DNA from 2 places in the Cobetia sp. 5-25-4-2 genome. Region 1 is predicted to be linked to the other one. Evidence: riboswitches for the same ligand, from Rfam matches in the RefSeq annotation. Region 1 holds a riboswitch; the other holds the start of a gene.
The links. A riboswitch is a leader RNA that binds a small molecule or an ion and turns the genes downstream of it on or off. The one in region 1 is predicted to bind thiamine pyrophosphate.

Region 1 (15,195 bases):
CGCGGGGCAGGCATTGGCGGCCGATGATGGCACCCTCGTCGACCGCCTCGAAGGACCGCAGGTCGTCACCGAGGTCGTGACCTATCGTGCCAATGGTGAGGAGCATGTCGGGCTGATCGCGCGTGATGCCAAGGCCAAGGGACGTCGTCCCGGCATACTGCTGGTCCATGAGTGGTGGGGGCTCAACAGTTATGCTCGCAAGCGCGCGGAGCAGCTGGCGGGGCTCGGCTATGTCGTGATGGCGGTAGACATGTACGGTGAAGGCCGCACGGCGGAGCATCCCGAGGATGCCAAGGCCTTCTCGTCGGCGGTGATGAGTGACTGGCCGAAGGCCGAATCCAGCTTCAATTCGGCGCTGGCGGTGCTGCGTTCTCGCCCCGAGGTGGATGGTGACCGCCTTGCGGCCATCGGCTATTGCTTCGGGGGAGGTGTCGTGTTGAACATGGCGCTTTCCGGCGCTCCGCTCAAGGCTGTCGTCAGCTTCCACGGCAGCCCTGGAATCGCCGTCGAGAATCCCGAGCCCTTCGCCGGACGCGTCGTGATCCAGAATGGCGAGGCGGATTCTCTGGTATCGCAGCAAGGATTGGACACGCTGCTGTCTACCTTTGAATCCCTCGGTACGCGGACGACCCTGATCCAGTATCCGGGGGCGAAGCATGCGTTCACCAATCCGGAGTCGGATGCCAAGGCCGCCAGGTACGACCTCCCGCTCGGCTATGATGCGTCGGCGGATGCTGCCTCCTGGCAGGTCATGCTCAATCTGTTCAATGGCGTGTTCAAGTCACCGAAGACCCAGCCGCAGACATGAGCAGGTTGTCGTGACGCCGAATGCGTGACCTACATGAAGAAGCCCGTTCAGGCATCATCCTGAACGGGCTTCTTCATGTAGGGGTGACGGTGTCAGGGGCGAGCGCGTCAGTCTGCCGTCTGATCCAGCTCCTTGAGCGAGAGCACCTGATGCGCGAGACGGATCATGTCCGGATCACCCGTATGCTTGCTGGACACATCCGACAGCTTGATCACCGGCACCCAATCCTGACCCTCGGGCCGGGCTTCCGTCATCTTGATGACCATGTTCATCGGCTGGGGGCCGACGTCATTGGTGAAGTTGGTGCCGATCCCGAACGACATGCCGATACGACCGGCACAGTAGCGCACGATACGGTCAACCTTGTCGGTATCCAGACCATCCGAGAAGATGATCGTCTTGGTCTTGGGATCAATGCCCAGCGACTCATAGTGGCGAATGGTCGCTTCGGCAAACTCGATGGGATCACCGCTGTCGTGCCGTACCCCATCAAACAGCTTGGCGAACTTCTTGTCGAAGCTTCTGAAGAAGGCACGACTGGTAAAGGTATCTGAAAGCGCGATCCCCAGATCACCCCGGTAGACCTTCACCCAGTTTTCCAGCGCCAGGATGTTGGCCATCTTGAACCCGAAGCGCGCTGCATGAAACATGAACCACTCATGAGCATGCGTCCCGATGGGCTTGGTGCCATGACGCTGGGCCATGTGGACATTGCTGGTACCGATGAAGCAGCCACGGCCCTGTTCCTTGAGGGCGGCCACTACCTGATCATGGACCGCATAGGAATGGCGACGACGCGTCCCGAACTCGGCGACACGTACCCCCAGACGCTTGTAGTGCTCGATCTTGGTCAGCGTACTGTCACGCACGCTCTTGTCGCTGTCACGCTGATCGCCACCAAGGCGGTACCAGAGCTCACTGATCATCGCCATCAGCGGGACTTCCCACAGGATGGTGCGGTACCAGTAGCCCTCGATATGGACCTCAAGCTCCTCACCCGACTGGGTGATGGTGATTTCCGCGGGATCGAAGCGAAAGCCGGCAAGAAAGTCACGATAGGTGGGGTCGAGGAAGGGGCACTGTTGCTCCAGAAACTCCTTTTCCTCAGCACTCAGCGCCAGGCGTGCCATGTCATCCACGGCCGCGCGCAGTGCTTCGCCGAATCCCGGGGGGAAGGCATGCTGGCCCCGGTTGATGAAGGCGTAACGGGTGCGTGCGTAGGGAAACAGTTTCACCACCGCGTTCTGCATGGTGAACTTGTAGAAATCATTATCGAGAATCGAGTGCAGCATCGAGGCTCGCTCAGGTATGAGGCGGCTCACAGGAGCCGGAATCGCTGGCGGGAGCACACCAGGTGCTCAAGGCGGCAGGGTGTCCCGCTGGCATGAAAATCGGGGGCAGGCTGAAGGAGGGTCATCCTGCGTCAGCTGCTGAATGCCATGATACCGAACATGGTGAGCATCATGCCGCCGAACATCAGCAGACCCGCCAATGACAACGCGATGAGCAGGTAGCCCAGTATGAGGCCGGCCAGCGCCCAGCTATCGCCGGCATCACCGCGCTGGCGGATCTGTCGGCGGGCGAGATGACCGCAGACGATGCCACCCAATGCCGCGGGTGCCAGCAGACAGCCCAGCACGCTCAGGGCAAAGGAGGCCAGTGCCATGGCATTGGTCTCGGCGCGGGTTTCCTGCGCAGAGGGAGTGGTGGGACGCTCGGTAGCCGTCGCCGTATCGCGCGTGGGCTCAGGCTTGTCGGCGGGAGGCGATGTATCAGTCATGGCAGTCTCATTGTCTTGCATCATGGCGACACACTAGCATGTCCTGGGGCAGGCGGCATATCGGCCGGGCGGCAGAGTGGGCATCTTCAGAGGAGAGCAGGGTGAGCGAGCACCGGGAAGCAGGGCATCAGGAGAGTGATGCGTCGCGAAGGCAGATCGGGACTGAGGCCACTGACAGACGTGGCGCGAACTGGCAGCTGGACGTGCTCTCGTCGATCAGCGCTGTCACGCCCGCAGAATGGGATGCGCTGGCGGGAAAAGAGTATCCCTTTCTGCAACATGCCTATCTTCGTGCACTGGAAGACAGCGGCGCGGCCTGCGCGTCTACGGGCTGGTACCCGGCGCACTTGCTGGTGCGTGACGAGTCAGGACGGCTTGTCGCCGGCTTGCTGCGCTATCTCAAGCTGCACTCGCGGGGCGAGTATGTCTTTGACCAGCAATGGGCCGAGGCGCTGGAGCAGGCCGGTGGGCGTTATTATCCCAAGCAGCTGTCGGCAGTTCCCTTCACGCCGAGCGCTGGTCCGCGGCTGGTCCTGGCCTCATCGGAGACGGGAGGCCCTTCCCGCCGAGCGCTGCTTGCCTGGTTGTGGCCCAGGCTTCAGGCCGGCGTGGCACCCGCCGTCGACGCAGGCGGGCCCTTGCGACGCTTTGAGCACAGTGGCTTTCATCTGTTGTTCGCGGATCTTGACGAGTGCCGCGACTGGCAAGCCATCAGTCCGCAGCTGATGCTGCGTGGTGGCATGCAGTATCACTGGCAGTCGCGAGGTGAGCGAGACTTCGATGAGTGGCTGGGCAGTCTGCGCTCCAAGCGACGCAAGGAGATCCGCCGCGAGCGCCGCAAGGTGCTCGAGCAGGGCATCACCCTCGCGCGTCTCAGCGGTGAAGCCATCGGTGAGAGCGATCTCGAAGCTTTCCATCGCTGTTACTGCATGACCTATCTGGAGCGCGGACAACGGCCCTACCTGACACTGGCGTTCTTTCAGCGCTTAAGGCGCAGCATGCCCGAACAGCTGCTGCTGGTGCAGGCGCGTGATGAACATGGCGATCCTGTGGCGGCTGCGTTGTGCCTTGTCGGTGCCGATTGCCTCTATGGGCGCTGGTGGGGCAGTGAAGTGCAGGCGGACTGCCTGCATTTCGAGGTCTGCTATTACCAGGGGCTGGAGTTCTGCCTTGAGCGGGGACTGACGCGCTTTGATCCGGGCACACAGGGTGAGCACAAGATCAGCCGCGGCTTCTCGGCCTATGACACCTGGTCATTGCACTGGCTGGTACATCCCGGACTGCAGTCAGCCGTGGCTGACGCGCTTGAGGAGGAAGCGCGCTGGTTGAGCGGGGCGCGACGCCAGGTGGAGGCGATGCTGCCCTATCATCATCAGCCTGATCTATCCTGAAGGTCTGTCCTGAAGCGCTATCCTGAAGATCTGCCCTGAAGCGCTATCCTGAAGATCTGCCCGGTACCCGTTTCTCCCCTGCTTGTTCCCCCTGGCTGGATGCCCTGACAGGTAGCAGGTGGCAGAGATGGCACTGCGATGACTACACTGAAAACATCTTAATGTTCTAAATTTAGAGGCTCCCATGCTGCTCAAGGATTGTGACTCCAGGGAGTATGACGTTCTGGTACTTGAGGTATTGGCGCAGAATGCCACCTTGAGCACCCAGGAGCGCCAGCAGGTTCTGAGGATGCTGCGAGGCGTTCGAGCGCATCAGGAGCGTCGTCGTTCGCTCGCCCGATTCCTGAACACCCTGTTCGAGTCGCGCGATGACTGGGTCGTGCTGCATGACCTGCGCCTGGAAGGGGATGATGGCGTGATCGAGCTGGATCACGTGTTGATCAATCGCCTCATGCAATTCTGGGTACTGGATGCGTCCTGCTTTGATCTCCCGCTGACGATCTCGCCATTTGGCGAGCTGAGCGCGCACCAGGGCCCCTCTGTCGAGCAAGGCGCTTCCGTCGGGCAGGGCTCATTGGAAGATATCGGGGAGGTCGTTCAGAGCGGTGATGAGTTGCGGTTGACGCCATCACCGCTGCTGGCACTCAAGGAACAGCAGCAGTGCTTTCGCCGCTGGCTGGAGAGCTCAGGTCTCCTGCCTTCCAGACTCGGGATGGTGCTGCAGCCACAATTGACGCATCGGTTGGTCATTGCCGCCGAGGAACAGGTCAGCCGGCCTCCCGAAGATATTCTGGACAGTCGAGCGCTGGTGGACCTGCGCGGGTTGTCCGAAGAATGCCTCAATCTGGGGAGCGGGGCGGCCTCCGTCGCCCGCATGCGTGATTTCACCCACCGGATCGACCCGCGTCGTCTGAGGCGTCTCGGTCGTGCCATCCTGGCGCAGCATGGCCCATCACGGGTCGACTGGGCGTCGCGACTCGGCTTGTCAGAACATGCCACCATGGCCATCCATCCCGATGAGCAGACGGCCTACGCCTGGGTACCACCCCAGGACCCATCCGCTTCCCCCTCGGTGGCCCCCGTGCGTGATGACGCCATCCCTTCTTCAAGCGGGGATGACGCTCCTCAGGTCACGCCTCGTGAGGAGGGGCCAACACCTTCCGAGACTCGCCGGGCCACTCCTCCAAAGGCCACCTCATCCTCTTTCCAGACACTGATGTCCGGCATGACGCAGACCATGCCCTCGTCCACGTGCCACGGCTTGCAGGCTCAGGACTGGCAGCCTTCAGTTTCTGACGTGAGGCTGCAGGGCGTGTCCTCCGCTGGCGCGAAAGCCTCTGACGTGTCGCACGGCCATCGTGGCATGGCGTCTGGCCATGATGAGATGCAATACCTGCAGCCACGTTGTGATGAGTGTCGTCGCTGGTTGTCCAAGGCCAGTGTGGCGTTATGTCGTAGCGAGGGTCAGCGCGAATTGCTGGGTGACAGGATGTTGTGCCAGCGATGTCGTGCGAGCGACTGAAATCTTCATGTCATTCAGGGGCTTGACGTCTCTGGGCAAGAGGGCAGTCAGCCTGGAAGCAGACTCGCAGGGCAAGGTGGTTGATCAATATTGCGCTCCTGATGTTGCAGTGCAGCAAGAGGTGGCTTATGCTGCACTGCAGCGAGGATGGAACCTGTCGAGAATGCTGGCTTGCAGTGAGATCTCGACCTCATGGCTCACAAGCTTGGTTCAGTCCTGGTAGCCAACGGAGCAAAGCTCCGCTTCATTTTCCGTGTGATGCCAAACCCTGGAGGGTGCCCCATGTTCAACACCAATCTTGAGAAGACCACTCAGCAGTTCGACGACATGTTCTTCGCTCCGCTGCGTGCTTTCAGCGCCCTGAGCCTCGATTACAGCGAGAAGCTGGTCAGCGCTCAGATGGATCTGACCAAGTCCTACGTTGATACCTCCATGGCGCAGGCGCGTTCCATGCTCGAGATCAAGGACAGCGAAGGCCTGAAGAACTTCGTCAAGGAACAGCAGGAGACGGTCAAGTCTCTGGGCGAGAAGCTTCAGAACGACACCCAGAAGGTGGTCGAGCTGAACCAGGAATACGCCAAGAAAGGTCAGGAACTGGCAGAGAACAATGCCAAGTCCGCCTCCGAGGCCATGCAGAAAGTCGCCAAGTAAGCGACTGCTGCTGACGCTCTCAGGCGAGCGTCTACAACGCCCATCCGGTCTTCCGGGTGGGCGTTCGCGCGTCTGGAGTCTTGAATCTGACGACTCGTTGCGGGAGGAGGAAGCGTTGGCACCATCCCCTTGAGCGTCAAGGCAATGATGGCGGTGAGCGGGTAATATCGCAGTGAGCGCGCTGACGCTATCGGTCGGTCTTATCCGGCAGCGCGATCAGGCAGCGTTACCAGGTCATGTCACCGCAAGTGACGGTCATGGATGATCGAGCAAGGCTCCCCGGCGGCATATGCCGGGAGGCATCAACACAAGGAGTGTGTGATGAATTCTGTCAGTGCGGCATTGGCAGCATTAATGGACGCGGTATCCGGCATGAGTGGGCAATTCGGGGAGGGAGTAGCGTCTCATCTGACGTCGACAGCAGGGCTTCAGCGAGAACATGTCGAGACCCGCTATCAAGGGCAGATGATCGATTTCGATACCTTGCAGTGGCGTGTTCTCAATGATTCCGTGTGTGCCAACCAGCGGCAGAATGCCATGGCACATACCCGCTGCAGCCAGGCGGCCAGTGAGATGTTCGCTTCCACCTGTCAGGAAATGACCGCCAATCCTCCGACCCTGCCCTCCCAGCGTTACCACAGTACGCGGCGCATGGCCTGCCATGCGGCGGTCAGCTATCAGCCCAGCATCGGCAATATCCAGTGGGCTGAATCATCAGGTGCCGATCAACTGGCAGAGGCGGAATGCAATGCTGCCACAGCGGCGCTGCTGGGCAGCAGCGACCTTGATGCCATCCAGTATCAGCGCCGGGTCTGTGGCGGACGCTAGCGGCGAGCGTCGCCTTGGGCCACAATGTGCTGCCACGCCGCCGGTGATTGCCGGCGGCATTTATTCGATCAGTGACAGGTGATAGACATGGCACAGGCCACAGCGCGTCATATTCTCGTTTCCAGCGAAGAACAGTGTGCAGCTCTCAAGACCGAAATCGAGAACGGCCGCGATTTCGCTGATGCCGCTCGCGAGCACTCCTCCTGCCCGTCCGGTCGCAGTGGCGGTGACCTGGGCGCCTTCGGCCCGGGCATGATGGTCAAGGAATTCGACGAAGTCGTGTTCAGCGCACCGATCAACACCGTGCAGGGCCCGGTGAAGACCCAGTTCGGTTATCACCTGCTGGAAGTCACCAGCCGCACGTGATCTCTGGATCACGCTCATGACGTGTCATGAGCGGTTGGCAGCAGGCCATTGAAAACGCCCCGACCAGTGATGGTCGGGGCGTTTTTCGTGCGGCTCAGCACGTCAGCCTTTCGTGCGCCAGTCTCTCTTCCTATACCTCCTGATAGAGCTGGCTGCCTTCGCGCTTGAACTTGTCAGCCTGCTCCTGCATGCCGGCCATCACGCTGTCGGCGTCACCGGTCAGGCCGTGTTCGTTGGCGTAGTCGCGGACTTCCTGGGTGATCTTCATCGAGCAGAACTTCGGCCCGCACATGGAGCAGAAGTGGGCGACCTTGGCCGAATCCTTGGGCAGCGTCTCGTCGTGGAAGCTGCGCGCGGTGTCCGGGTCAAGGCCCAGATTGAACTGGTCTTCCCAGCGGAACTCGAAGCGTGCCTTGGAGAGTGCATTGTCACGACGTTGCGCGCCCGGATGCCCCTTGGCCAGATCCGCGGCATGCGCGGCGATCTTGTAGGTGATGATGCCAGTCTTGACGTCGTCCTTGTTGGGCAGGCCCAGGTGCTCCTTGGGGGTCACGTAGCAGAGCATGGCGCAGCCGAACCAGCCGATCATCGCGGCACCGATACCGGAGGTGATGTGGTCGTAGCCCGGGGCGATGTCGGTGGTCAGCGGGCCGAGGGTGTAGAAGGGCGCCTCGTCGCACTCGCTGAGCTGCTTGTCCATGTTCTCCTTGATCAGGTGCATCGGCACGTGACCCGGACCTTCGATCATGACCTGGACATCGTGTTGCCAGGCGATCTTCGTCAGCTCGCCGAGCGTCTCGAGCTCGCCGAACTGGGCGGCGTCATTGGCATCGGCCACCGAGCCCGGGCGCAGGCCATCGCCCAGTGACAGGCTGATGTCGTAGGCCTTGCAGATCTCGCAGATGTCCTCGAAGTGGCGATAGAGGAAGCTTTCCTCGTGATGCGCCAGACACCACTTGGCCATGATGGAGCCACCGCGCGAGACGATGCCGGTCACGCGGCTGGCGGTCAGCGGCACATAGCGCAGCAGGACGCCGGCGTGGATGGTGAAGTAGTCGACGCCTTGCTCGGCCTGCTCGATCAGCGTGTCGCGGAAGATCTCCCAATCAAGATTCTCGGCCACGCCATCGACCTTCTCCAGCGCCTGATAGATCGGTACCGTGCCGATGGGCACGGGAGAGTTGCGCAGAATCCATTCACGGGTCTCGTGGATGTTGGCGCCGGTCGAGAGATCCATCACGGTGTCGGAGCCCCAGCGGATCGCCCAGGTCATCTTGTCGACCTCTTCCTCGATGGAGGAGGTGACCGCCGAGTTGCCCAGGTTGCCGTTGACCTTCACCAGGAAGTTGCGGCCGATGATCATCGGCTCGCTTTCCGGGTGATTGATGTTGGCGGGAATGATGGCGCGGCCGCGTGCGACTTCCTCACGCACGAATTCGGCGGTGATCTCGTCGGGCAGGTTGGCGCCGAAGCTGTGACCCGGGTGCTGGTGGCCCAGAATGCTCTCGACGGAGTCGCTGCCCTGATATTCCTCACGCAGCGCGATACGACGCTGATTCTCACGAATCGCGATGTACTCCATCTCCGGCGTGATGATGCCCTGGCGCGCATAGTGCAGCTGGGTGACATTCTTGCCCGGCAGGGCACGACGCGGGCGGTGGTCCAGCTCGAAACGCAGGGACGACAGGCGCAGGTCGGCCTGGCGCACGCGACCATATTCGCTGCTCAGCTGATTGAGCTGTTCGGTATTGCCGCGCTCCTCGATCCACTTCTCGCGCAGTGGCGCCAGCCCGCGACGAATGTCGATCTCGACCGCCGGGTCGGTGTAGGGGCCGGAGGTGTCGTAGACGACGATCGGCGGATTCTCTTCCAGACCGCTGGAGGTCTGGGTCGGCGAGCAGCCGATCTCGCGCATGGGCACGCGGATGTCCGGGCGAGAGCCTTCGATGTAGATCTTGCGCGAGCCGCTCAGCGGCGCGATGGCGGCGGCGTCGACGCGGGCTTCGCTGGCGAGATGGCGACTGCCATCCTTGCGACCGGCACGTGCGCGCGCCTTCGGCGCAGCCTCAGGCTGGGGGGCGAGCGACGGTTCGGCGGCGTTGGTGGCTTGCGGATCTTGAGTCGTGGGGGTAGTGCTCATGCAGGTCTCCTCAAAGGGCGACGTCACGGCAGACGTCATCATGGGAAGACCGTGCGCAGGGAGAGGATGGCCATCGCCGACTCCTTGCCAACAGGTGGCCCGGGAGCGAGGCGGCCGCGGGCAGCGGCTGACCATCAGCTTGATTCCTACGCCGGTCCTAACCGGTTCAGGTTCCACGGGACCCCTTGCTGGCAGCCTCGCCCATTTGGCGGCGAGGTGATGCATGCAGGATCTCAGCCGGTTCCACCGGCACCCCGTCAAGCGTGCTCAGAATTCAATGCGGGCATGACCTGTGCTGAGCGTTGTGCTGGCCCAGGTCATCGTGCTCGCATTCAGGCTCTGATGGCCTGTGGTGTGTCTGGATGATTGGCGAGAGGACCACGTCCCCAGGCCGATGAAAATCGGTGTGTCTTCCGTTCGCGCAGGCGCGGCCTGTCACGCAAGGGCCTGCCACGGATCAGTCGCGATCAAGGCCCATCTGCCAGAAGTCGATCTCGAGACGTGTCGCATCGCGGAAGACATCGACCAGTTCGCCCAGCCGGCGCTCCGAGACCTCCGAGAGCCGAGCGTCCAGCCATTCACGTTCGGCGTCCACCGCTTCCTTGAACTCATCGCTGGAGTACATCGCGATCCAGTCCGCGTACGGATTGTCCTCGATCTCGGTGGTGTCCTGGTCCAGCAGCCACTCGGCGATCTCGCCGTAGCCGATCAGGCAAGGCGCGAGCGCCACGTGAAGATCGAGAAGATCGCCGCGCTGGCCGCAATCCAGTACGTAACGGGTATAGGCCAGGGTGGCGCGGGATTCCGGCAGCTCACTCAGGTCATCCTCGCTGATGCCCCACTCGCTGCAGTAGCCGATATGCAGGTCGAGCTCGGTATTGAGAATGGTGTCGAGACTGGCCGTGGCCTGACGCAGCTCCGCGAGGGTGCGGCTCTTGTAGGCGGCAAGCGCCCAGGCGCGCGCGAAGTGGATCAGGAACAGGTAGTCCTGCTGCAGGTAATGGCGGAAGGACTCCTCTGGCAGACGACCTTCCCCGAGCTGGCGAACGAAGTCATGCTCGAGATAGTCGCGCCATTCCTCGGCGCAGGCACTGGTCAGGTCTGAAAAGCTGGGCATCGACGCATCCCTCGGTGAGCGTGCTGCCAATCCGTGATGGAGTGGCAAAGGTCTGGCTCGAGCGTGGTCAGGTCCGGCAATCTGCAGGGAAAAAGCGGGGGAGGTGCGGCGTTCACCTGGAAGAGGTGAAGATGATGTGCGGCAACACTTCGCGCTTGATCCCTACGCCGGTACTAACCGGATCAGGTTCGGCGGGATCGTCATACACGCACCTCGATGCAAGGCCTCGAACAGTGCGAATGACATCTCAGCCGGTCTTACCGGCACCCCGTCAAGCTGTGACTCAGGCGTCACGATATCTCGAGTGTAACAGTCCTGCGGTGCAGGAAAAGCCTCTGCCGCCCTAAAACCCATGCGACTTTGGGAGGCCATCTGCGATGCGGAAAGGGCTTCCTGCGATGCGGGAAGCGTGTCATGTGCTGCAGGAAAGATGTCATGCAGGCTGACAGGAGGAGAGGTTCGCCATCAGGGCTGGGAAGTGTCGCCTCAGGCGCACCAGATCGTGAGGCTCATCGACATCCCAGCTGACAGGCAGGCAACCGACGCTTCTGCCTGCCTGAGCCAGCAGTGCAAGAGTCTCCCGGCTCACGTCGGCATGGCTCCAGTGATCCAGCTGGAAGGCCGCCGAGCAGGCTGCTTTCAGGCCAATCAATCCGTATCCCCCGTCTTCGCTGGGCTGCAGCACCGCATCATGGTCATGCAGGCACCGCGCCGCCTCGCGAAGACGTTGACTGTCCAATGCGGGCAGGTCAGAGCCCATCAGCAGCACGGGGCCTGCGGGCAGGTGGCGCAGCATGGCCTGATGCATGCGCTCCCCAAGCCCACCCTGTGGCTGTGCCTCGAGCGTGATTCGCTTGCCATGTGCCGCCATGCTCTCTGCACGCCACTGATCCTCAAGTTCCGTCAGCAGGGCTGCCAGCTCAGGTTGCTGCCGGGCGTGCTCGGGGGAGGGAGTCAGCATCACGACCACCTTGCCGAGGCGTGAGGCGCAGGCCTGCTGAACGATTCTGCGCAGCATGCGCGAGTAGAGGCGTGCCGCCCCCTCGGGACCGAGGGCAGGGATCAGCCGCGTCTTGCATTGTCCGGCCAGTGGCAGGCGGCCGAAGATGATGAGCGTCGGGCGCATGTCATACGCGGCCGTGTCGGTTTCCCTGCCAGCAAGCGAGGCTTCAGGCATGAGGCAAGCCACGCTGTTCGCAGGCCTGAGCGGCGGCACCATATCCATAGAGGCGCGCCAGACGGACAGGAGATACGCCACCCCAGGCTGCCAGGCGCAGCCCCCACATCTTGAGGATGGTGCGACAGACGCCATGGGTTTCCCAGCGTCTTCCACTGGTGGTGACTCTGGCGGAGAGGTTCAGCGGCGAGGTCAGTCGCTTGAGCCTGACGCTCAGCTGGATGTCCTCCATCAGGGGCACGACGGGAAAGCCCTCGATGGCCTCGAAGGTGGAGCGTCGTACGAACTGGGTCTGATCACCTGTGCTGATGCTGGTCAGGCGCGAGCGCAGATTCATCAGCATGGCGATCACGGGCAGCAGCGGAGAATCTCCTTCGATGTCGACATCGAAGCGACCCCAGTCGCACTCGCGATGCTCGGCGAGGGTCTCTGACAGTACCGAGAGGACATGTGCCGGCAGGCGCGTGTCGGCATGCAGGAACAGCAGCCATTGACCACGAGCCTGAGAGGCACCGGCGTTCATCTGCGTTGCCCGGCCCGGATCACTGCTCAGGCAGCGATCGCACAGCGGCGTTGCCAGCTCGCGGGTAGTATCCGTGGAGCCGCCATCGACCACGATGACCTCGCAATCCCCGCTCGCGCGCATTGGGCTCAAGGCGATCAAGGCCGAGACGATACCGGATGCCTCATTGTGGACTGGCATGATGATGCTCAGCCACGGGGGGCGCGTCAGGGCGCTGCCCGAACGGACAGCCCTGGGGGCAGGGCTGGCAACTGGCGAGAAGATGGAGGGCTTTGTCATGGCGCAGGCTCCGGCGATGGCGTCGTCCTGAGAGCATACGCATGTGATCACCCCATGGATGCAGAGCGTCGAGACGCTCGCTCAACGCTTGGGCGAAGAATCAACGCGTGAGCCGCCGTGTCGAGTCAGAGGCGGCTGGAGGTCATTGAGAGAAGGTGATCCGATAGAGTCCTGAGGCTCCGGTATCGCTGGTCAGGTAGAGGCTGCCATTCTTGCCGAATGCTACATCCAGTGGGCGTATCCAGCGCTCGCCGCTGGCGGCATCCTGCAGGCCGGTCAGTACCGGCACTAGGTGTGCTTCAGTGTCTGGCGTCGCCAGCTTGAGGCCCAGCAGGCGAGGCTCACGACGACTGGCGGGGTCTCCCCACGCTTTGCCGGACGGTGCCGTGCCCCAGCTGCCGTGGACTGCCACCACGACATCCATGTCAGCAGCCAATGGATGCCCAGGCGGCACCACCGCGATACCCATCGGCGCACTGCGAGCGGGGATCTCGGCCAGTGGCGGTGCAATCTCGTCACGTTCGCGCGGTGAATCGCTCGTGATGCAATCATCTGCCTGCCAGCGGCCATCGATCCACTGATACCAGGGCATGCCATGGAAGCTGCCTTCGCGGGCAGCGACCACCAGCTCGCGGGGATGCTCGTAGCCCCAGTGGTCCGGTCCGTTGTTGGTGGCCAGCAGGCGCGTCTCTCCTGTCGCCAGTGCCTGCCAGACCAGGCCGACGGGGTTGCGCAGACCACTCGCCCACGCACGCCACTCGGGAGGCTCGCCACTTTCCTCAAGGCGCATCACTCCCCCACGGAGCTGTTGCTGTGGATAGCGAGGCGAGGTGCCTGCCAGATACTGATCGGAGCAGTTGCCCTGGATCCCCAGCGCCAGATACAGGCCATTGTCAGGGCCCAGGCTCAGCGTACGCGAGTTGTGGCCGCCGCCGCCGGGAATCGCGATCACGCGGTGGAAGTCGCTCGGGGCAAGGGAGATCCCGGGATGGTAGTCCGCGACCAGCAGGGCGTCCGTGGTCGCGACATACAGGCGCGCATCGCGGACGACGGCAGAGTGGGGATAGCCTTCCAGCTCGACCAGCACTTCCATGCGCTTGAGGCTGCCATCATCGGCCAGCTGGCCTCGGTAGAGCTTGCCGGCCCGCGAGCCGATCAACACCTCATCGTGAGCGGTGAGGTGCAGCATGCGAGGTGCCTGAATCGATGCCAGCCGAGTCATGCCGGCCCCTGGTGGCAGCCTCAGGGAGGGGGCGTCCTCGGGAACCGAGCTTGCCGCCTGCAATGCCAGAGCCGGGGCATGAGCAGAGGTCTCGCCATCGAGGGTGTCGCTGCTGCTTGCCTCGCTCCAGGCAAGAGACGACGCGCAGAGACAGCCGATGAGTGCCGTCCCCATCAGCTGTCTGATGCTTGCGCATCCACGGATGTCCTGTTGGCGCTTGCTCATGTGCTCCACTGCCTCCCTGGCCTGTCGCGGCTGCCTCGGCAAGTCGACTGGCATCGCTCGCCGCCGTGCAGGAAAGTCTGGAAGCTTGTGCCGGTTTGCGCCAGTGCTGCCCTGTCCCTGGAGAGTCAGGAGCGCTTCGCGTTGCGGCGGCGGTACTTGAGGTGGCGGCGCCAGCCCTTGAGGGAAAGCCAGGAATCGTCCCGGGGATAGAAGCGCTTCTCACGCCAGCCCGGCTGCTCGTCCAGTTCTTCCGGACTCTTGCGCCAGCGCTTGTATTCCCATTGATACTGCGCGGGCGCCAGGGCGATCGCGGCTTCCACTGAGGCATTCACTCCCCGCGCCGAGATGACCTCGTCTTCGGCGTAGACCGCCTCATCCGCCGCAAGGAAGTGGATGGCGAAGCCATGGCCATCTTCCAGGCGTTGAGCGACACCGGTCACCACGCGGGCGTCGGTTCTCGCCACCAGCTTGGGGAGCAGAGTGGCGGTGTAGGCGAGGCGGCCGTAGAAGTCGGCGAAGACACCGCTGCCGCGTCCCGGTTCCTGATCCGGCAGGATGCCGATCGCCTCGGCGCGCTTGAGCGCCTTCAGCAACGCTGCCACGCCGCGGGAGTTGGTAGGCACCAGTCTCGCCCCCATGCGCTCACGCCCGTTGCGAATGATCGGGTCGAGCTGCTCGAACTTGGGCGGCTCGTACATGGCAGTGAAGGGGAAATGGCTCGAGAGCCAGAAATTGAGCACTTCCCAGTTGCCGAAGTGCGGCGCCAGCACGATCACGCCACGTCCCTCGGCACGGGCTTCGTCGAGCAGATTGCGACCGTGCACCTCGAGAATCGAATCGCGCACCGCGTCTTCATCACCCAGCCATACCTTGCCCAGCTCCAGCATGGTGGCGGTGGAGTGGGCGAGGCTCTCGGTCACGAGGCGTGCGCGTGTCTCACGCGGCTGATGAGGGAAGGCCTGGCCAAGATTTCTGCGCGTGACGCGCCGTTCCCGCGGATTGAGCAGTTGCACGAGACGCGCGAGCGGGCGCGCCATCCACCACAGCTGGCGGGTGGTCAGGCCCGAGAGTCGCTGCCATAGCCAGGCGACGGCATTGGCCTTGAGAGGTAAAAGGCGTTGTTCCATGGCCTTTTCAAAACGCTTGAGAGTCTTTTCCATCGTCAC
Region 2 (15,195 bases), on a different contig from region 1:
GTGGGATGTACTTCGCCTATATTGCTGCCGGTTGGTTACCAAGCGGTATCATGTCGTTACTTTTCGGCTTAGCTCCTCTGCTATCAGGACTTTACGCGCGCTGGTGGTTGAAAAGTGCGCCTCTTGACAAGCTGCAATGGTTAGGTTTCGCATTGGCATTGGGCGGACTGGCCATCGCCGTCTCGGACTCGCTGGCGCTACCACCGGGCAGCTGGAAGGGGGTGGTGACCATGTTGCTGGCGGTCAACTGCTTTGCCGCTTCCGGCGTGCTGGTCCAGCGAGAGCGAGCAGGGCTTCATCCGCTGGTGCAGACCGAGGGCGCGCTGCTCGTCTCGCTTCCGCTCTATCTTCTCGCGGCCCTGCTGGTCGATGGTGTGCCGCAGGCATGGCCGACACAGCGCCCGCTGGGGGCGATCGTCTACCTGGGTATCTTCGGCTCGTTGATCGGGTATCTGTGCTATTACTTCGTGCTGGCACGCCTGTCCGCCAGTACCGTGGCATTGGCCACTCTGATCACGCCGATATTCGCCATGAGTCTCGGCGCTGCCCTGAATGGCGAGATAGTCTCCAGCCGCGTGCTGGCGGGGGCGCTCTTCATCGTCGTGGGCCTGTGTGCCTATCTCTTCGGGCCGCAGTGGCGCGCTCGCCTGCGCGGGGGAGCCGTGACTCGCAGCTGAATGGCACGCCAGTGGATGCCAGAACCGAAAACGCCGCCCCGAGAGGGCGGCGTTTTCGGTTCTGGAGCGACAGCAGCTGGCGAGAGTGGACATCAGCCCTTGGTCTGGAACAGGCGCTTGAGCTCTTCCATGGCGCTCTTGGCGCTGGTGACCAGCGCCTCGGGGTCATGGCGGTTCTCGAAATCGCTCTTGAGCATGGTGTCATCCATCTCGCGGAAGGCGCGGACCACTTCGGCGGCACGTGCGCTTGGATAGCCCATGGCAACCAGCAGTTCGTTGCCCATTTCCAGGCTGCTGGCGTAGGTCTCGCGGATCACGTGTTCCACGCCCAGCTCCATCAGCTCCCAGGCATGGTGGCGATTGCGGGCCCGCACGAACAGCTTGAGCTGCGGGAACTGTTGTCGAACGGTACGCACGATCTGGGTGGTCATCCTGGCGTCATCGACCGCCACCAGCATGATCTGTGCGTGCTCGGCGCCAGCCGCTCGCAGCAGCTCCGATCGGCTGGCGTCGGCGTAGAAGATGCGCGAGCCGAACTGACGCACGAACTCGACCTGGGTGATGTTGGGGTCGAGGGCGGTGAAATTGATGCCCTGGGTCTTGAGAATGCGCGCGCTCATCTGACCGAAACGTCCGAAACCGGCAATCAATACCGGCGGCGCCTCCTGGCCGAAGTCTTCATCGTAGGGACGCTTGGCTTCGCGCGCGGCACCGAACTTGCGCGCATAGCGATACAGGAAGGGCGTAGCGGCCATGGACAGCGTCACGGCGCTGATGACCAGACTGGTAAGCGTCTGATCGAAGATGCCAGCGGCCATGCCAGCGGTCAGCAACACGAAGTCGAATTCTCCGCCCTGAGCCAGTACGGCGGCCAGTGGCAGTGCCTCGGCAAGCTTCAGGCGTGCGACGCGGCCCACCAGCGTGATGACCAGCACCTTGCCGACCATCAGCGCCAGTGTCAGGCCCAGCACCGTCAGCGGGCGTTCCATGACCAGCGAGACGTCCACCGACATCCCGACCGCCATGAAGAACAGCCCCAGCAGCAGGCCCTTGAAGGGGTCGATGTTGGCTTCGAGCTCGTGGCGATAGACGGTATCCGCCAGCAGCACCCCGGCGAGGAAGGCCCCCAGTGCCATGGAAAGCCCGACCCATTCCATCAGCAGAGCGGTACTGATCACCACGAACAGTGCCGCGGCAGTGAAGATCTCGTGGATCTCGCTGCGTGCCACCATCTTCAACAGGCGCGGAACGACGAAGCGGCCAACGATGATGACCGCCGCCACCATGCCGATGCCCTTGGCGACACCGGCCCAGCCGGAGCCGGTGGAGGCGTCGAAGTTGTCGGCGAACAGCGGCAGCAGCGCCAGCAGCGGAATCACGGCCAGGTCCTGGAACAGCAGGATGGCGAAGGTTGACTGGCCATGGGGTGTCGCCAGTTGTTGATTCTCGCTGAGCACCTGCAGCGCAAAGGCGGTAGAGGACAGCGCCAGAATCAGGCCCAGCAAGGCGGCGGCCGGCAGTTCAAGGCCCAGCCATAACCCGACGGGCGTCAGCAGCGCTCCGCATAGCAGCATCTGTGCGCTGCCAAGCCCGGCAAGCTTGAGGCGCATGTCCCACAGGCGCTTGGGTTCGAGTTCCAGTCCGATCATGAACAGCAGCATGACCACGCCGAACTCCGCAAAGTGCAGCACCTCGGTCGGTTCCGAGATGAAGCCGATCAATGACGGCCCCAGCAGCACCCCGATCGCCAGATACCCCAGGATGGACCCCAGCCCCAGGCGCTGAAAGAGCGGCACGGCAACCACGGCGCAGCCCAGCAGCACGGCGCCTTCCATCAACATGTTCATGTTTGCTTCCTTGTCCAGCTACGTGCGAAGAAAGGCGAATTGTCGCCGCAGCTTGCAAGCGCCGCAAGCGCTCCGCTGCGTACTTTCCCGTTGCCGTGAGTGGCTGCCCTGAGGGAGGCACGAGTCAAGGCACTGGCGAGAGGTGGGAAGCTTGCCCCTTGATTGACGGCGCGCGTGCCAAGGCATCAGCTGAGCAACTGGCATGCCGGCTGCAAAAAAAAAGCCCCCGCCATGGGCGAGGGCTTTTCAGGATCAGACAGAAGTCGAGGCGATGATCAGGCCTGCGGCATCAGTGCCTCGTCCTGGACGTACTGGTTGAACTCGGTGAAGCCACCGATGTGGGTCTGATCGACGAAGATCTGCGGCACGGTTTCCACCGGCTTGCCGATGGTCTTTTCCATGTCGGCCTTGGTGATGCCCTCGGCGTGGATGTCGATGTAACGGAAATCGAAATCATCGCGCTTGGCGGTAAGTTCTTCCGCGAGTTCCTTGGCGCGGACGCAGAACGGGCAACCCGGACGACCGAAGATGACTGCCAGCATGAGATTCTCCTTGGAGGGTACGTGATACTCGTCAAGCCCACTGTGACGTGATGTTCGTGGGCTTCCGGCAGAACCGGTGAGTCAATGGATGGATGCCATTGTGCTTGAGCCTCACCGGGTTTGCCAATTGAGCGGCGCTAATTGGGTGATTGCGACACTCAATCATTGCCGACGTGTATCACCCCATCAACAGCAGGTTGGCCCCGAAGCCGCCGACCATGAGCAACACGAACAGGATCAGTGCCAGCAGGAAGGGCTTCATGCCCAGTGAGCGCAGGCGATCCATGCGTGTCTCGACCCCGAGTCCCGCCATCGCCATGGTCAGGGCGACGCTCCCCAGCACGGACAGGTTGGCGTGCAGGGCGGCAGGAATCTCGCCGGTGCTGTTGATCCCGGCCATGGCGATGAAACCGAGGGCGAACCAGGGAATGGTCATGCTGCCGCCGGCATCACGGTCATCCCCCTCGCTGCGGCTGCGCATGGCCCACAGCTTGGGCAGCAGGAGCAGGAAGGGGACCAACATCATCACGCGCATCAGCTTGACGATCAGGGCATTGGCCAGGGCGTCCGGACCTACCGCCTCACCTGCCGCCACGACCTGAGCGACCTCGTGAATGGTCGAGCCGATGTAGATGCCGAACAGCCCCTCATGCATGCCGGTCAGCGGGTAGAGCAAGGGGTAGGCCAGCATGGCCAGCGAGCCGAACAGTACCACCGTGGCCACGGCCATGGCGGTGGCTGCCGGGCGTGCCTTGATCATGGATTCCGTCGCCAGCACGGCCGCGGCGCCGCAGATGGCAGAGCCGGCACTGGTCAGCAAGGCGGTATCGCGATCCAGGCCCAGCCAGCGCGTGCCCAGGAAATAGCCGCAGCTCAACACGGCGGCGATGACGATGACATCCAGCACGACCACGCTCCACCCCAGGCCGAGAATCTGCTGCAAGGTGATCGACAGTCCGAACAGGATGATGCCGAGTCGCAGCAGCTTCTTGGTCGCGACATGCAGCCCTGGTGCCAGTACCCGGGCATGGCGGCTGGTGATGGGCAGGTTGCCGACCACGATGCCGCACAGCAGCGCGAAGACCAGCGGACTGACGCCGGTCGCGGCGAGGGTCGGAATGGCGTGCAGCCCCAGCCCCGCCAGTGTCAGCCCGCCGCACAGCGCGAGTCCCGGCACCATTCGGCGCAGCCGTTCCGTGACAGGGGGGGCAGTCAGCGTCTGTGCGTCCATTGGCTTTCTCCTTGGTGGGCGTGTCGGGTCAGGTCTTGTCGCGTGAAGGTCTTGAGTGCTTGTGAGGGCGTTGCATGCTTAGTGCTTCTGGTTTGATGAATAGTTTATGCAGGAATATTATTGGGCAGTTAGTCGATTATTCCTTTACCACTTACCGGAAAAACCGATATGCAGATCCATATCACCCTGCGCCAATTACAGGTCTTCGTCGCCGTGACTCGCCAGGGCTCGGTCAGTGGTGCCGCCCGAGAGATAGGGCTTTCGCAATCGGCGGCGAGCCAGGCGCTTTCAGAGCTGGAGCGCCATCTTGACGTCGCGCTGTTCGAGCGGCTCGGGCGACGGTTGGCCCTCAATGCCAATGGCCGTCGTCTGCTGGCGCGTGCCGAACAGCTGCTGGAACAGACCCATGCACTGGAGCTGGAGGCCCGTGAGCCCGGGCTGGAGGAGGGGTTCCTGCGAGGCGAGCTGGAAATCGCCGCCAGCGCGACCATCGGGACCTGGCTGTTGCCCGGCCTGGCAGGGGCCTTCATGCGTGAAAACCCCGGGACCGAGCTCAACCTGCGCCTGCGCAATACCCATCAGGTGGTGGAGGCGGTGCTCAACTACGATGCCGAGCTGGGGCTGATCGAAGGGGATTGTCACGCGCCACGCCTGATGAGCCAGACCTGGCGTGAGGATGAACTGGTGGTGGTGGCGCCGCCGTCCCACCCGCTGGCGATACGTGCAACGGCACTCGATGACGAGGATCTGGCCAATGCCGACTGGATTCTGCGCGAGGGAGGGTCGGGCACGCGGGCGGTCTTCGAACGTGCACTGCATGGGCGAATCGAGCGTCTCAAGGTGCGCATGGAGCTGGGGCAGCATGAGGCCATCAAGCAGGCTGTATTTGCCGGCCTCGGGCTGGGCTGCCTTTCACGCCTGTCTGTGGATGCGGAGCTGTCCCGCGGGGAGCTGGTCGTGCTGGAGACGCCCCAGCTCAACCTCAAGCGGCATTTTTCCATGCTCTGGCATCCGGAGCGCTATCGAAGCCCCCTGTGGCAGGCGGTCAAGGTCTATCTGGAAGCCAGTCCGCGGTGAGCCGCGCGGCGGCTTGATAGTCTGCTAACATGAGCGTTTTCTGACACTCGGCCACGAGGTTGCCGCTTCGCACTGGCGCGTGCCATCGCGGGCGATGCGTGAGGGTCGGGAGCGTCTGAGGGTCTGTCTAGCGTCCATGGAGATGATGATGAGCACTGCGACAAGCACGACGGTCGAGCTTTTCTACAACGAGAGTGATGCCCGTGAAGCAGCACAGGGCAATGAGGCGGGTGAGCAGGATGCGACGCCGCTGGTGATTCTGCATGGTCTGTTCGGGAGCGCGGACAACTGGCGCTCGCATATCAAGTTCTGGTCGCAGTCGCGTCGCGTCATCGCGGTGGATCTGCGCAATCATGGTCGCAGCCCGCATGTGGCGGGCATGAGCTACCCGGAGCAGGCCGCTGACGTGATCGCTCTGCTCGATCAGCTCGATATCCCCACCTGTGATCTCATGGGGCACTCCATGGGGGGCAAGGTGGCCATGCAGGTCGCACTGCAGGCACCTGAACGACTGCGCAGTCTCGTGGTGGCGGATATCGCGCCCATCGCCTATGGACACGGGCACGATGAGATATTCGCTGCCTTCGAGGCCGTGCGTGAGGCGCGTCCTGCCTCGCGCAAGGACGCTGACAACGTGATGGCACGCCATGTGGAAACGCCGGTTATCCGTCAGTTCCTCGCCACCAACCTGGTGCGCGATGAGGACGGCAGCATGGGCTGGCGAGTCGGGCTCGATCACATCGCGGCGGGTTACCCCCAGATCGTCGAGGCGCCTCAGGCACACGGCGAGGTGGAACTGCCGGCCCTGCTGCTGTGGGGCGAACGTTCCAGTTACGTGCAGGCCGACGGGCTCCAGGCAATGCGCGAGCACTTCCCGCGCCTGGAAGATGCCTCGCTGGATGCCGGCCACTGGCTGCATGCCGAGCGAGCAAGCGAGTTCCAGCAGGCCGTCGAGACGTTTCTTGAACGCGTCGCACGCGCTTGAGCAGCTCACGTCATGCGCCTGCGCCGCTGGCGGCGCCCCGCGTGCCTGACGAAGACGGCACGATACCGGTGACGCGTCACGAGCGTCTGGTGATCGCGCTGGTCACGCTGCTGCAGTTCGCCGTCATCATGGGCTTCACCATGGTGATGGCATTGGGGCCGGATTTCGCGCAGTCGCTGGACATTCCGCTGGACCACCTGGGCTACATCGTCGGCAGCTACCCGCTGGCAGCGGCGGTGGGTACCTTGCTGTGGACGCGGCATGCGGATCGTTTCGATCGTCGCTGGGCCGTGCTGGGCTTTCTGTTCGGTGCCGCGCTGTGTCATCTGATCGCGAGCTTCGCCACCGGATTCGAGACGCTGCTGGCCGCGCGCATGCTGGGCGGGCTGTTCGGTGGGCCGGCGGCGGCCACGGCACTGGCCATCGTGATCGATGTCGTGCCGGGAATCCGGCGTGGGCGTGCCATGGGGATGGTGATGGGGGCCTTCTCGGTGGCCTCGGTGCTGGGGCTGCCCTTCGCGCTGTGGTTGTCCGAAGGCTTTGGCTGGCAGGCGCCATTCCGGGCCGTCGCGCTGCTGGCGTTGCTGGTCTGCGGGTTGCTGGCCTGGGTGCTGCCGCCGATCCGGGGGCATCTGGACAATCCTCGCAGTCGCGCCGGTACCTCCATCGCCACCATTCTCGCGCAGCCGAATCACCGGCTCGGGCTGGCGCTGATCGCCACCGCGATGTTCAGCAACTTCCTGGTGATTCCCAATCTCTCCAGCTATCTGCTGTTCAATCTCGATCTGCCTCGCGAGGATCTCGGCGGGCTCTACATGATCGGAGGCGGACTGTCGCTGGTGGGCATGCAGCTGACCGGGCGGCTGTGTGATCGCTTCGGCAGTGTCTGGCCCGGCACCATTACCTGTCTGCTGACGGCGCTGGTGGGCTGGGCCTTCCTGCTTCATTCGCCGGGGCCGTCGCTGGTGTGGGTGGGGTTTGGTGCCTACATGCTGTTCTCCTCGGCGCGGCGGGTGGCACAGAACACGCTCAACAGCTTCATTCCTGCCGAGCACGAGCGGGCCGCCTTCACCAGCACCCAGAGCGCCGTTCAGCACCTGAGTTCTGCCGCGGGCAGTTATCTCGGGGCGGCGCTGCTGGTCAGCTCGCCGGGTGGCGCCCTTGAGGGCATGCCACTGCTCGTGGCGGTGCTGGTGGTCGCGCTGGTGATCCAGCCTGTGCTGATGGCGTGGCTGGCGCGGCGTCTGGCCAGGCGGGCGTCAGCCGGCAGTCCGGTGGATGGCAGGCGCTGACAGGAAGGTCTCTGGAGGCAAGGGGCGGGGGCATCCTCGCGTCATCTGGCAGAAAGCAAACGACGCCCTGTCGGGAAACCGGCAGGGCGTCGTCGTGTCTGTCATCGGCCGTCTATTCAGGGCGCGTTGACGTCGATGGCCAGGTGGTCGAGTGACTGGCGCTGCTTGATCATGCCGCGCTCGTACAGGAAGTTCTCGAAGTCACGGTAGCGGCCGGCATCCAGTGCGGCCGGACGCAGGGCGAAGCGCGGCAAGGTGGCATACCAGGCTTTCTTGTTGAGCGCGGTATCGAGTGCCGGGTCGGACTCGCGGAACAGCTTCCAGCCCTTGTCAGGGTGGTTGATCATCCAGGCGGTGGCTTCACCGACGGCGGACAGGAAGGCGGCGTACTGCTCGTGCTTGCGAGAATAGCTGTCGCTGTTGGCGACGAAGATCAGTTCGTCATACGTCGGCACGCCTTCTTCCTCGATGTAGAAGGCGCGGCCCTTGACGCCTTCCTGTGCCATCTGGGCGAGTTCGAAGTTGCGGAATGCCCCGGTGACGGCGTCGACCTTGCGGGTCAGCAGTGACGGCGTCAGCGAGAAGTTGACGTTGGTCAGGGTGATGTCATCCAGTGTCAGGCCGCTGTTCTGGAGCATGGTGGACAGCAGGACTTCCTCCACGCCACCGACGGAATAGCCGACACGCTTGCCCTTGAGGTCGGCCATCGACTGGATGTCACTGTCTGCGCGCACGACCACCACGTTGAGCGGGGTGGCCACCAGCGTGCCGATGCGCACCAGCGGCAGCCCTTGATCCACCTGCAGGTGCAGCTGGGGCTGATAGCTGATGGCGATGTCGACGCGCTCCGCTGCGGCAAGCTTGGGGGGGACGCTGGGGTCTGCCGGAGCTATCAGCTCGACGTCCAGACCATGTTGCTTGAACAGGCCCAGTTCCTGAGCCAGCACCAGCGGCCCGTGGCCGGGATTGGTGTACCAGTCGAGCATGACCTTGAGGTGCGTGAGGGGCTTGGCATCGGTGGCGGCCGCTTGCGGGTCCTGCACATCGCCAGCGGCGGGGCGGGTCTGTTGCTCGGTCTCGGCAGCCTGCTTGGCAGAAGCGTCTGGCTCGAGGGTGGCACCGTCCTGCCCGGTCTTGGTGACCGCTGCCGCTGCACTGTCACTGGCGGTCGGGGCCTGGGGCTCGGCGCTGGCGCCAGTCTCGGCTGACAGGGCGAAGGTGCTCAGGCTGAGGGTTGTCAGCAGCGTCGCGAAGAGGCAGGACAGCTTGCCGGAACGGCGGATCGCCGATGGCGAGAATGGCATGGCGGTATTCCTTGTGGTGTCGAGAATGTGAGGCCGTCAGGACATCGCCTGACAGCCGGAAGCGCTCAGTTCAAACGGGTCAGGCGATCCCGATGCCAGGGCATCAGGCGACGCAGCAGGGCATCCAGCGTGAAATACAGCAGCAGCGAAAAGGCGACCAGCACCAGCAGAGCGGCGAACATCAGGTCGATTTCCATGCGGGCATTGGCATTGAGCATCAGATAGCCGAGGCCCTGGCTTGCGCCGGCCCACTCACCGATGACGGCCCCGATGGGAGCGGCTGTCGCTGCCATGCGCACGCCGGAAGCCAATGCCGGCAGCGCGGCGGGCAGTTGGACATGCAGCAGCAGCCGCCACGGGCTGGCACCCAGGGTGTGGGCGAGATCCAGCCAGCCCTGAGGGGTCTGGCGCAGGCCGTCGTAGCCGGTGGAGGCCACGGGGAAATAGATGATCAGCGTGGCCATCACGACCTTGGAGAGCATGTCATAGCCCAGCCACAGCACCAGCAGTGGGGCGATCGCGAACAGCGGAATCACCTGGCTGATCAGCAGCAATGGCAGCAGGGTGCGCCGCAGACGAGGGATGAACGCCAGTGCCAGCGCGGTGCTCAGTCCGAGAAGGACCCCCAGTACCAGCCCGCCAAGAATCTCGGCGAAGGTGATGCCGGCGTGGTGTGCCAGCATCGGGGCCTGACGGACCAGCACCTCCGCGACTGCCAGTGGCGCTGGCAGGATGTAGGGCGGCACGGCCGTGGTGATGATCACCAGTTGCCAGAGTCCCAGCAGGACGGCGGCGCTGATGGCGAGATGACGCAGGGCATGCAGGCGTTTCATGGCGTCTCCTCGCCGTCGCGCAGGCGTGTGATCAATTCGGACTGGGCCTGCTGCAGGGCGGGCAGGTCCAGCGGCACCGGGCGAGGCGGCGAGAGCCCCGGCAAGCGGTCGAGCACTGCCCCCTGCTGGCTGTCGCGGCCCGGACGCAGCACCAGCAGTTGGTCGGCCAGGCGCAGCGCCTCGAGCGGGTCATGCGTGACCATCAACACGGTGCGTCCGTCCAGCAGCCGGCTGGCGAGATCATGCAGTTCGAGTCGCGTGATGGCGTCCACTGCGGAGAAGGGCTCATCCATCATCACCACCGGAGCCTGCTGGTAGAGCGTTCGCGCCAATGCGACGCGTTGGCGTTGCCCGCCGGAGAGGGCGTCTGGCCAGGCCTGCTCGCGCCCCTCCAGACCCACCGCTGCCAGCAGTTCGCGAGCCCGCTCGGTATCGCGAGGGCGACGATGGAGATCATCTCCCAGACACAGGTTGTCCAGCACCCGGCGCCAGGGCAGCAGCAGGTCCTGCTGCGCCATCCAGGCGACGCGACCCGCCAGTGGCTTGCCATCATCGGTGGTGAGTTCCAGCGTGTGATGGTCGGGCATCTCGAGGCCGGCCAGCAGGCGCAGCAGTGAGCTCTTGCCGCAGCCTGAGCGGCCCAGCAAGGCCGTCCAGCTTCCGGCATCCAGACGCGCCGACAGATCACGAAACAGCGTATGGCTGGCGTAATCGATGCGAGCGTTGTTGAGGGAGAGTCCCAGCGACACAGTGTCATCCGTGGTCAGGCGGCATGCCGAGGGGAGGAAGCACGCAGGGCGCCTGACGCTTGGGCAGGTGACCGGAATTCCCTCCGCCGGTATCAACCGGATCAGGTTCCAGGGGTTGCCATGCGACGTGACGCATCGGCTCTCAGCCCACTTTCGGGCACCCCCATCCAGGCCGACAGTGTACCGTCACCTGCCCGCCGGTTGCATCCCTGCCATCGTCGGGGTGGCTGTCGTGTGGCTATGCTGCATGGCCCGGTGTTGGGTATGCTATCGAGGTATCGCAGCCTCAAGGAGATCAACATGCCTGATACCCCGGATCTCTCGACCTGCTCCAGCGGTTATCCCGTGCCACCGCGGCGACCCGTGATGCCAGACGCGACATCCGTGCCCAATGGCTGGCCGGAGGATGCGCTGACTCGCCGTCTTTCCACCTATCTGGGGCATGCGCTGGAGCCGCTGGCACTTGCCTGGCCGGATAGTGCCAACTGGTTGTGGCGACAGCGTGGCGGCACCCCCGGCCTGATCAAGCTGGCGCGGACCGGCCCGGATCACGACCCCTTCTGGCGAGCGATGCGCGGTGTCTTCGGCGCCGATCGCTGGGCGCAACCTGAGGCCCTGACACGGCTGGCGGGCGCGTTGCCGGCGCGTTTGCCCATCCCTCCGCTGCCGCTGACCTATCTGGGACGTCTCGATGGCGCGCCCGTCTGGCATCTGCCGTGGTCCAGCGGTCAGCCCAGTGATCTCAGTGACACCTTCTGTGAGTTGCTGGGAGATCAGGTCGGGCGGCTGCATCAGGACACCGTGTCCGGCTTTGGTCAGCCCCTTGCCCAGCCCATGCCGTTGCTGCATTGGAATGCCCGCGTGACGCGTTTTCTCGCGCGCCATCCCCTGTCCCACGAGCTGGGGGACCTGCCATCACGCACCTTCTCGCATCCCGCTCGCGCCGTCTGGAGTCTGCCGGACCTGCGCGCGGACCAATATCTGTGCGCCGCCACCGGCTGGGTATGGAGCGACTGGGAGGCACTGGTGTGGGCTCCGATCGAGTTCGACTGGGCACTGATCGAGTTGTTGCTGGAGACGCCGAGTCAGCGTGAGGCCTTCCTCGCCGGTTATTCGCGTCATGGGCGCATGGTCGATATCGACGGTCAGCGTGAGCTGTGCCGAGCCCTGTTGTGGGCGATGGAAGCCTTCGGTCCGACCCGCTACGCCGAGCTGGCGGCAGCCCCGGCCTGGGTGTCGCCGAGAAGCCTGACATGTTGATCGCAAGTCCATGAATATTTGAGAAATTTCTCTGCAGCCTCGTCGCTGACATGGAATACTGTCTCTGGGCCGTCGCAGACGTGATTCGAGACTTGGTGCCGGGAATGGCGGGGGAGCACACGTGGTAGAGAATCTGAACTATTACTTCTTGCTGGCGGGCATGCTCATCGCCTTGAGCGTGCTGGCAAGTCGGGTCTCGGCTCGTCTCGGCATGCCCCTGCTGTTGCTGTTCCTGGGACTCGGCATGCTGGCGGGGGAGGATGGCGTGCTCGGCATCCAGTTCGATGATGCCTCTACCGCGTACCTGATCGGCAATCTGGCGTTGGCACTCATTCTGCTCGATGGCGGTCTGCGCACCCGCCTCTCGACCTTCCGTGCGGGTCTCAAGCCGGCATTGGTGCTGGCGACCGTCGGGGTCTTCATGACCAGCGGGCTGGTGGGGCTGCTGGCCATGTGGCTGTTTGACCTGACCTTGATCGAAGGCCTGCTGGTCGGGGCCATCGTCGGCTCCACCGATGCCGCCGCCGTGTTCTCGCTGCTGGGCGGGCAGGGGGTGCACCTCAACGAGCGGGTCGGGGCGACGCTGGAGATCGAGTCCGGTACCAACGACCCGATGGCCATCTTCCTCACCATCACTCTGGCCGAGATACTGACCGGACAGCTGTCGGGGGTCGCCGCCGGACTCATGAGCTTCGCGCTGCAGTTCGGGGTCGGCGCGGGCATGGGGATCGCCGGTGGCTGGTTGATCGCCCGTCTGATGCGCTATCTGGATCTGGCGCCCGGCCTCTATTCCCTGCTGGCGCTGGCGCTGGGCCTGAGCCTGTTCGCGACGACCAATGAGCTCGGTGGCAGTGGCTTCCTGGCCATCTATCTGTGTGGCCTGATGATCGGCAATCATCCGGGGCGCCACCTCGAACACATCCTGCCGGTGCATGATGGACTGGCCCACCTGTCCCAGATCGTGCTGTTCCTGATGCTGGGTCTGCTGGTCTCACCCTCCACGATGCTGCAGTTCGCGCTGCCAGCCGCCATTCTGAGCGTGGCGCTGATCCTGTTCGTGCGCCCCCTGGCCGTGATCCTGTGTCTCAAGCCTTTCTTCCGCTTCCGCTGGCGAGAGCTGTGGTTCATCAGCTGGGTCGGGTTGAGGGGGGCGGTGCCGATCGTGCTGGCGATCTTCCCGGTGATCACCGGGGTCGAGAATGCCGGTGTCTACTTCAATGTCGCCTTCTTCGTGGTGATCATCTCGCTGCTGGTGCAGGGCTCGTCGCTGGCTCCCATGGCGCGCAAGCTCAGGGTGGTGGTGCCGCCGGGTGCACAGCCCAGCCGCCGCAATCTGCTGGGCATCATGCCCGTCAACGATTACGAGATGCTGGTCTACCGGGTCGACAACACGGCGCTGGAAGGCGTGGCATTGCGCATGCTGCGCTTCCCCTCCGGGGCCAAGGTCGGGGCGCTATTCCGCAACAAGGTGCTGATCCATCCCAAGGGCAGCACCTGTCTGCATCAGAAGGACGTGCTGTGCGTCGTCGGGCGCTCCTGCGATGTGCCAAGCCTCAATCGCATGTTCAATGGCGAGAGTCTGCAGCATGAACAGCGCGCCTTCTTCGGCACCTTCACCCTGGAAGGGGATGCCAACATGCAGGATATCGCCGATGTCTACGGACTGACGCTCTCTCAGGGCGAGCAGCACCTGACCATCGCCGAGTTCATCACCCGCAGAGTCGGCGGGGTGCCGGTGGTCGGGGATGATGTCGACTGGCATGGCATTCACTGGGTGGTGAATGAGGTCGAGGGCAATCGCATCACCAAGGTGGGGCTGCGCCTGCATTGACGCGGTTCTTTGCGGCGTGGCCCGGTTCTGCCTGTCGTGACGCCAGACTGGCACGGCGCTTGGTGGCGGGTTTATGCATTGCGTGTAATGTGCTGATCTCCTTTCGACTGAGGGATGACGTACCCTTGGCTCGTCAGGCCTTTACCCGCCTGGTCTGGCTGGCCACGAATGGTGGTCAGCAGCCAAGGAGATAGTCTCATGGGCAGTCCACATCCACACCTTGCGCGCTGGCTGTTGCGATTCGAGGATTTCCCACCAGGCCTCACCGAGGACGAGAAGACCTTCCACGCCACCTTCAATGTGGTGTATGTGCTCGCGATAGCGAGTCACCTGCTGTATGCCGGTCTGATGCTCTGGCTGGGAGAGATGGGCATTCTGGCGCTGGATCTGGGCATGCTGGTGGTGGACCTTGTCTGTCTACAGCTGCATCGCGCGCGCCGAGAGGTACTGGCCGCCAACCTGCTGGCATTGGGTACCTGTGCCCAGATAAGTCTGTCCCTGGGCTATTTCGGTCCAGCCCCCGGTTTCGATTATTTCTATTTCGGTGCGCTGCTGTGCATCTACTGCATTCGCATGCCCTTCACACGCCGCCTGCTGCTGTGTCTCATCTGCCTGAGCATGCCGCTGCTGGCCTATGTCGTGCTGATGTTCCAGGGGGTGGCCAATCCGCTGCCGCCCGGGTGGGCATTCGCGTTCCGACTGATCAATCTCTGCGTTCTGACCGTGTTCTTCACCCTCGTGCTGGTACAGATGGGGTGGTCGGCGGATCGCTTGCGCCAGCGTTTCGAGTCACGCGAGCGGTTCGATGAGTTGACCGGGGCGCTGAGTCGCGCGGAACTGATCGACAAGGGGCGTGAGATGTTGATGGGAACACAGCCCATCAGCGTGATGATGGTGGATGTCGACCACCTGGGGCTGATCAACGAGACCTGGGGACGCGCGGCGGGCGACCAGGTGCTCAAGGAGCTGGTGAAGCGCATGCGCAGTATCCTGCGCGGAGAGGATCTGATCGGTCGCTATGGCGGGGAGGAGTTCGTGCTGCTGAGTCCGCGGCTGCATGGTGAGCGCGCCGACCAGGTGGCGGAGCGTCTGTGCAAGGGGGCCTCGGCATTGCCCTTCGTCATCAATGACGGCATCAACAGTCTCGATGTCAGTCTCTCGATCGGCGTCGCCCAACGCCAGTCCGGGGACAAGGATCTGGAAAGCCTGATCGCCAAGGCGGACGTCAACCTGTTCCGCGCCAAGCGCGAAGGCTGCAATCGTTTCGTCAGCGACAACCAGCTGGGGCCGGTATCGCGCAGCAGCGAATCTCACGGCAGCAGGTCGTGAGGCGGTGATCAGCAGTGAGAGCGACAGTGGAGGAGGTTCCACTGTCGCGGTGTCGCGTACGGTGCGCGAATGGCTCAGCGCTTGCCGGCAGGTCGGCGGCGAGCGCGGGCCGGCTTGCGTGGCAGCGGGTCCATCGTCGAGGCGGGCACGGCGAGTCCGGGCTCGAACCCTTCGATCACCACACGCTCGATGAAGTTGCCCAGATGCTGCTCGATGGCGCACAGGTTGCGGAAATCAT

Region 2: linked by a shared signal. The riboswitch ahead of HXS65_RS03025 (ABC transporter ATP-binding protein) and the one ahead of thiC (phosphomethylpyrimidine synthase ThiC) in region 1 are both predicted to bind thiamine pyrophosphate.

Annotation. Positions count from the first base shown of each region.
Region 1 covers NZ_BLWK01000002.1:350,584-365,778, reverse strand. Annotated here, with positions in the region: gene HXS65_RS06470 (dienelactone hydrolase family protein) at 1-808, shown strand, start outside; gene pncB (nicotinate phosphoribosyltransferase) at 916-2,100, opposite strand; gene HXS65_RS06460 (DUF4190 domain-containing protein) at 2,232-2,588, opposite strand; gene HXS65_RS06455 (GNAT family N-acetyltransferase) at 2,690-3,979, shown strand; gene HXS65_RS06450 (nuclease-related domain-containing protein) at 4,164-5,501, shown strand; gene HXS65_RS06445 (phasin family protein) at 5,784-6,152, shown strand; gene HXS65_RS06440 (hypothetical protein) at 6,474-6,980, shown strand; gene HXS65_RS06435 (peptidylprolyl isomerase) at 7,068-7,346, shown strand; gene thiC (phosphomethylpyrimidine synthase ThiC) at 7,477-9,486, opposite strand; TPP riboswitch at 9,613-9,753, opposite strand; gene tenA (thiaminase II) at 9,944-10,603, opposite strand; TPP riboswitch at 10,746-10,884, opposite strand; gene HXS65_RS06420 (TIGR04282 family arsenosugar biosynthesis glycosyltransferase) at 11,037-11,729, opposite strand; gene HXS65_RS06415 (TIGR04283 family arsenosugar biosynthesis glycosyltransferase) at 11,773-12,483, opposite strand; gene HXS65_RS06410 (sorbosone dehydrogenase family protein) at 12,725-14,029, opposite strand; gene HXS65_RS06405 (lysophospholipid acyltransferase family protein) at 14,155-15,189, opposite strand.
Region 2 covers NZ_BLWK01000001.1:681,699-696,893, forward strand. Annotated here, with positions in the region: gene HXS65_RS02980 (DMT family transporter) at 1-677, shown strand, start outside; gene HXS65_RS02985 (monovalent cation:proton antiporter-2 (CPA2) family protein) at 770-2,524, opposite strand; gene HXS65_RS02990 (GrxA family glutaredoxin) at 2,800-3,066, opposite strand; gene HXS65_RS02995 (YeiH family protein) at 3,245-4,297, opposite strand; gene HXS65_RS03000 (LysR substrate-binding domain-containing protein) at 4,466-5,374, shown strand; gene HXS65_RS03005 (alpha/beta fold hydrolase) at 5,523-6,359, shown strand; gene HXS65_RS03010 (MFS transporter) at 6,356-7,651, shown strand; gene HXS65_RS03015 (ABC transporter substrate-binding protein) at 7,768-8,955, opposite strand; gene HXS65_RS03020 (ABC transporter permease) at 9,021-9,788, opposite strand; gene HXS65_RS03025 (ABC transporter ATP-binding protein) at 9,785-10,537, opposite strand; TPP riboswitch at 10,599-10,712, opposite strand; gene HXS65_RS03030 (hypothetical protein) at 10,838-11,797, shown strand; gene HXS65_RS03035 (potassium/proton antiporter) at 11,919-13,628, shown strand; gene HXS65_RS03040 (GGDEF domain-containing protein) at 13,827-14,957, shown strand; gene HXS65_RS03045 (DEAD/DEAH box helicase) at 15,032-15,195, opposite strand, start outside.